One region of the Jeotgalibacillus sp. 10bf12 genome, then DNA from elsewhere that is predicted to be linked to it. Evidence: riboswitches for the same ligand, from Rfam matches in the RefSeq annotation. Region 1 holds a riboswitch; the other holds the start of a gene.
What was found. A riboswitch is a leader RNA that binds a small molecule or an ion and turns the genes downstream of it on or off. The one in region 1 is predicted to bind cobalamin.
Positions count from the first base shown of each region.

Region 2: it holds a riboswitch for cobalamin, as region 1 does, so the genes downstream of both, DH10bf12_RS08820 (ribonucleoside-diphosphate reductase subunit alpha) here and DH10bf12_RS00965 (helical backbone metal receptor) in region 1, are expected to answer to the same signal.

Region 1 is NZ_CP200276.1:209,589-213,010, reverse strand. It holds gene DH10bf12_RS00975 (ring-cleaving dioxygenase) at 300-1,274, shown strand; gene DH10bf12_RS00970 (hypothetical protein) at 1,328-1,672, opposite strand; cobalamin riboswitch at 1,812-1,997, shown strand; gene DH10bf12_RS00965 (helical backbone metal receptor) at 2,129-3,109, shown strand; gene DH10bf12_RS00960 (FecCD family ABC transporter permease) at 3,072-3,422, shown strand, end outside.
Region 2 is NZ_CP200276.1:1,674,201-1,677,622, forward strand. It holds gene DH10bf12_RS08810 (glutathione peroxidase) at 1-401, opposite strand, end outside; gene DH10bf12_RS08815 (YitT family protein) at 675-1,223, shown strand; cobalamin riboswitch at 1,343-1,541, shown strand; gene DH10bf12_RS08820 (ribonucleoside-diphosphate reductase subunit alpha) at 1,880-3,422, shown strand, end outside.

The sequences.
Region 1 (3,422 bases):
AGATGATGGTGGGGTGGAGCGTGGTCAGTTGGGGATAGCGGCGACTTTGAGTGGGAAAGGTACAAGTTGCCGGATGGGTTACGACAACTTTCGGCGGAATAGAGACAAACTGGCACTGAATTGCAACAAATTCCCGGGTGTATCGCAACAAGCTGTTCAGAGAATGCTACAGCTCCAGCGAAAATACAACAAACTAGATAATATCTCGAATTCGAGATATTTTTCTTGCATTCATTTACAATCAGTCATACAATAAGGATAGAAAATATCTTAGTTTCGAGATAAAAGGAGTGTTCACCATGAAAGTAACAGGAATTCATCACGTATCAGCAATCACTTCGGCTGCTGAGAAAAACCATAGATTTTTTACACAAACATTAGGCATGCGCCTTGTTAAGAAGACTGTAAACCAGGACAGCACATCTTCATATCACTTATTTTACGCAGATGCAGTCGGCAGTCCGGGAACGGATATGACGTATTTTGATATTCCGATGGCCGGCCGCACGTATCCAGGCGTTTCAAGTATTTCAAATACAGCATTCCGTGTACCGACAACAGAATCACTTCATTACTGGAAAAAGCGTTTTGATGAACTAAATGTCCGTCATGATGACATTGAAAAGCGTGCAGGGCGTGACACACTTTATTTTGAGGATGAAGAAGGATCGCGCCTCATGCTGGTCGCGGATAACGGTGAAGAAGGAGTCGCGCCGGGAATACCATGGACTGGTGCTGATGTTCCTGAAGCGCATGCGATCGTTGGTCTTGGACCGGTTACGCTGACTGTGCGCCGTGCAGAAAAAACAATTGCAGTGCTTGAGCAGGTGCTTGGCTTTGAAAAGGTGGGCGAGTATCCGAATCGCGCCGGCGCTGAATTGCCTGCAATCCAGGTCATGTCAGTTGCAGAAGGCGGGACGGGTGCTGAAGTGCATATCGAAGAAAGACCTGATCTTCCGCCTGAACGTCCTGGCCGGGGGAGCGTGCACCACGTGGCGTTCCGTATTCCGACTTTTGAGGATTATGAAAAGTGGGATGACCGCATCCGAAGCTTCGGTCTGATGACATCAGGTGAAGTCGACCGCTATTATTTCCGCTCAATTTACTTCCGCGAGTCAAACGGTATTCTGTTTGAGCTTGCAACTGATGAGCCGGGCTTTGCAACCGATGAGGATATGGAGCATCTTGGGGAAGAGCTTGCGCTGCCACCATTCCTTGAGCCAAAACGTGCACAAATCGAAGCGAGCTTAAGACCACTTGAAATTAAAAGCTAAACATAAAACACCCCTGTCAAATTAGGTTTGACAGGGGTGTTTTACATTCAGTATTACCCTTTATCAATGACTTCTACAGGACCGTGGTCATCACAATGTCCATCATGCACATGGTGCAGGCGGCCGTTCACCAGATAATCAAAATGATCGCCGTGAGGTACTAACTCATGACCGCAATCATCTGTGTGATTACACCCGCATTCAGTCGGTTGACATGTATCAGGGTTCTCTTCTGACACTTCAATCTTACAATCATCCCAGTGACCCTGATGCTCATGGTGCAAGTGACCGTCGTGGACAAAATCGATGTGATCGCCGTGCTGAATTTTAGTGTGACCGCATTCCATACTATGCTCGTGAGGATGTGGACCTTCATGCTTCATATGATCATTTGACATATATGCTGACACCTCCATGCAGATTTCTTTTTATTTTCCCGTATTTTAAGCTTCTAATCACTTTTCACTCATAATCTCTCGAAAAAAGCCCTTGCACAATATCTGACAGGAAGTGCTATAATAGCATTGGAAAAACATTTCAATATGAACGGATAGAGGTGCTGATCATCAATGATCAGTTAAAAGGGAAGCTGGTGTAATTCCAGCGCGGTCCCGCCACTGTAAATGACTTGTGTCTGCCGCAGCCACTGTAGCTTAAGCTATGGGAAGGAGGCAAACACTGATTGTCATAAGCCAGGAGACCTGCCTTGATTCCAAGCACCAGACACGCCTACGAGGATATGGGCGGGTGTTGCAGCCTCTCCGTTTTTTACATACGGCTATATCCTGCAACCCTGCATCTCCCGCGTGAGATGTTTTTTTATTGCAAAAAATCATAAGACGGAGGAACACAACATGAAAAAATGGTTACCAGTTTTACTCGCAGCAGGCGTACTTGCAGCCTGCTCAGACAGCGCAGAAGAAACAACAGAAGCACCGGCAGACGATCAGGATCAGGAAGAAGTAACAGAAGAACCTGCTGAGTCAGAATCATCATTCCCGGTCACAGTAACAGATGCAAACGGTGAAGAGATCACAATTGAAGAGCAGCCTGATGCGATCGTATCCATGCTGCCAAGCAATACAGAAATCGCATACGCACTTGGACTCGATGAAGAAATCGTCGGGGTATCTGACTTTGACAACTACCCTGAAGAAGCAATGAACGTTGAAAAAATCGGTGGCATGGAGTTTAACGTAGAAAAGATTATTTCTCTTCAGCCTGATGTAGTGCTTGCACATGCATCAAATCCGGGTGGTGCAGATGGTCTTCAGCAGATTGAGGACGCAGGCATTCCGGTTGTTGTGATTGAAAATGCAATGACCTTTGATGAAGTCTACGGCACGATCGATATGATTGGTCAGATCACTGGAACAACTGAAGAAGCAGAGCAGATTATTGCTGATATGCAGGCAGGCTTTGATGAGATTGCTGAAAAAGCATCTGCGATTTCAGAAGAGGACCGTAAATCAGTATTAGTGGATGTGGCAGGACCGCCTGAAATGTATGTAGCAGCAAACAACACATTTATTCAGGAAATGCTTGATCTGATCAATGCTGAAAACGTGATGGCGGATCAGGAAGGATTCGTTCCTTTAACAGAAGAGGAAGTTGTCACGCGGAATCCGGAGGTAGCACTGCTGACTTATGGTGATTTCGTAGAGGATGCAGTGGACCAGTGGATGGGTTATGAAGGCTTCAGTCAGGTCACTGCTGTAACAAATGAAGATGTCTATCTAGTCCCTTCAGACCCGGTTACACGTTCAGGTCCAAGACTCGTAGAAGGTACACAGGCCCTTGCAGAAGCGATCTATCCTGATGTTTTCGCGGAGTAAAGTCTGGGCGGGATACGCTGTTTCCATCCTGCTTTTATTGACTGCTTTCACACTTGGAGTCACAGTAGGCTCTGTAAGAGTGCCTGTCATGGAAATGCTCAGTATTTTCGCAGGTGCGTTCAGTAACAGAGAAGCGCTGGACCCGATGTTCAGCTCAATCGTGCTTGATATCAGATTTCCACGTGTGATACTTGCAGCTCTTGTAGGTGCATCACTTGCGATCGCAGGTGCTTCTTTTCAGGGACTTCTAAAAAACCCGCTCGCTGACCCGTATACGCTCGGTGTTTCATCCGGCGCGTCAGTCGGTGCAGTA
Region 2 (3,422 bases), 1.5 Mb from region 1:
TCATTCACAATAGAAACCAGCAATTTAGAAATTGGGTGAGCCATATCAAATCCTTGAAAAGGCTTCTGTTCAGCTAAGTAAGTAAACAGAGGAGACGCATCATGATCTCTAACATTTATTTTTTTAAAGATAGGGAAATTGACACCATAATTCATTGCGCAAAACTGTGTAATCTCTCCATCCCCAAGTGGCTCCTGTTCAGCAAATTGGTTAGAAGGGAAACCTAATATTTGCAGCCCGTGCTCCTCATAACGTTCCTGCAGTTTCTGCAGATCTTCGAGTTGTGGTGTGAACCCGCATTTAGTTGCTGTGTTAACAATTAACAACAGCTTTCCTTTGTAAACATCTAAACTTTTCGTGAAGCCACTTGATGTTTTTACTTTGAAATCATAAACGGTCATTAGTTGATTTCTCCTTCGTGAAAAGTCCAAATATATAAATGAACTTGTTTTAAGTTTTTTGAGCTTTTATACCTATATCCTTTATTTATATATAATAAACAAAAATACCTATATTTTAGTGGTGAACAGTTTTTATTGGTCTTTATTCAAAACCATTTCACTGCTGAGTTGTATGATAGCGCCGCGGGCATATATCATTCAAAAAATCATAGCATAAGAAATAAAGCATGCTTTGAAAGGGGTAATATGCTTTTTAAAAAGAGCATCGCAATTATGATTGGAAGTTTCATGCTGGCGACAGGAATTAATGGCTTCTTAGTCCCTCATCATCTGCTTGACGGAGGGATGATTGGTCTCGCGTTAATCGCGCATTACTATTTCGGTGTACAAGTTGGTCTGGCCATGATTTTATTGAGTGTGCCGCTATTTATTTATGCCTGGTTTATGAAAAGAGCCTATTTTTATAATAGCCTTCATGGTTTGTTCGTCTCATCTCTGCTCATTGACTGGTTGTCACCGCTCAGGTCATTTTTTCAAATGCCGATCCTGCCAAGTGTGATCGCAGGCGGACTGCTAATTGGTTTTGGAATTGGTCTGATGCTGCTGTTTGAGACAAGTACTGGAGGTACAGACTTATTGGCTCATATGATTTCTAAAGCCGTCTCAATGAATACCGGGATCGTCATTTTTATTGTGGATGGGGTCGTGATTCTGCTTGGCTATCAGGTGCTCGGACTTCACACATTTTTGTATTCCTGTGGTGTCATCATTATTGTCGGGGCTGTAACAGCAATCACTTTACAGAGGAAACCGGACAAATAACTTGCAGATGTTTGATGAGAAATATTAAAATGAACTCTTCCTTGCCAAATGATCATTTTTCGGGTAAGATGTCATTAATCAATATATAGTGCTTTTTAATTTTACGCACAACTACATATAGTGTTGCCGAAAGATAAGATGCGAATATCGCTTAAAAGGGAATCCGGTGAGAATCCGGGACTGCCCCCGCAACTGTATGTGCTGACGAACTGAACAATCCACTGTATAAGAGAGCTCTGGTAAAGGGTCCTTATATGGGAAGGGTTCAAAGTAGAGTGACGCACAAGTCAGGAGACCTGTCTTATTTTTTGTTTTCATTTCTTCGGGGTGTGAGGAAAGAAACGGTGGCTTTATCAGACAGGTCCCTTGTGAGGACTATGCTCTTATAATTCATATCGTTTATCTGACCGCCTATCCCGATAGGCGGTTTTTATTATGCCTTTTCCCTATATTGTGGTCGTGCAAAGAGAATGTTTACAAGCAATATTCAGCTGACCCTCTACGTTGCGGACGTGGACTCACGCCCTGACCTGTGAGATCCCCAAGGAGAAGCCTGATGAAGCTCACCGTCCGGGGCAGGAAAGCGCAGTCCTCGACGGAAAGGATCAGTGGTTATAGAAAGTTAACTACATTATTTTAGGCGGAGGTACACAATCATGACCACACAAAAAACAACCACTCTCCATCAGACGCTGCAAACAATCAAAGACGCAGCAATCAAACACAAGCTCGATGCAGCTGAACTGATGGATCAACTCACACAAAGAGAAGATACTGCACGCGATTTTGCTATGCACTATGCCCTGAACCGTGTGGCGATGGACGCACCGGACTGGACGTTTCTTGCAGCTAGACTCTATCTGGACGAACTGTACGACCAGGCAGCAGCTAACAGGAATTATAACCCTGCGCAAAAATACGGCAGCTTCCATCAGCTGATCGAAACATTGATACATAAAGATATTTACACAGAAGCACTTAATACTTATTCAAAAGCAGAACTTGATGAATTAGGCCGGGAAATCACACCTGAGCGGGATTACCTTTTCAACTATATCGGTCTGTTCCTGCTCTCTGACCGTTATCTGGCGCGTGATCATGACCGCAATCTTTACGAGCTGCCACAGGAACGCTTTATGATCATTGCAATGCTGCTGATGAAAAATGAAGCGCCGGAAAAGAGGGTCACGCTTGTAAAAGAAGCCTACTGGGCAATGAGTAACTTATTTATGACAGTTGCAACACCGACTTTATCGAATGCCGGTAAAAAGACCGGGCAGCTTGCTTCCTGCTTTATTGATACAGTGGAGGATTCGCTGGACGGCATTTATACAAATAACTGGGACATTGCGCGTCTCAGTAAAGACGGCGGTGGGATCGGCGTTTATTACGGAAAGGTAAGAGCACTAGGGTCTGATATTAAAAAGTTTAAAGGGAATTCGTCAGGTGTGATTCCCTGGATCCGTCTGCTGAATAACACAGCTGTCAGCGTTGATCAGCTAGGTCAGAGACAGGGTGCTGTTGCAGTTTATCTGGATGTTTTCCACAAAGATATGATGAATGGTTTTCTCGATTTAAAAACGAATAATGGTGATGAAAGAAGAAAAGCGCACGATATATTTACAGGTGTATCAGTTCCGGATTTATTTATGCAAAGGCTTCAGGAAACAGATGAGACGGGTCGCAGTATCGGAGAGTGGCATACGTTTTGTCCGCATGAAGTGAAAACAGTGATGGGCTGGAAAGATGACGAAGGAAATCCGCTTGGGCTGGAGGATTTTTATGATGAGGCTGATCGTAAGTATTTTACTGAGAAGTACGAAGAGGCAGTCAATCATCCATTGTTACCACGGAAGACCTATCGCGCAATGGACATGATGGCGCGCATCATGGTCTCTCAGCTTGAAACAGGCACGCCTTATATGTTTTACCGTGATGAAGTAAATCGTCAGAATCCAAATAAGATTGAAGAAGGGAGAACTTCGATTTACTGCAGTAACCTATGTACTGAAATTGCGCAGAATATGTCTGCGACGACGATTACAAAAGAATACGAGGATGAGGACGGGACTATCGTCATTGTCCGTAAGCCGGGTGACTTTGTCGTATGCAATCTTTCATCTATTAATCTTGCACGGGCTGTGAAAAGTGATGTGCTGAAGCGGCTGATTCCGATTCAGATCAGAATGCTTGATAACG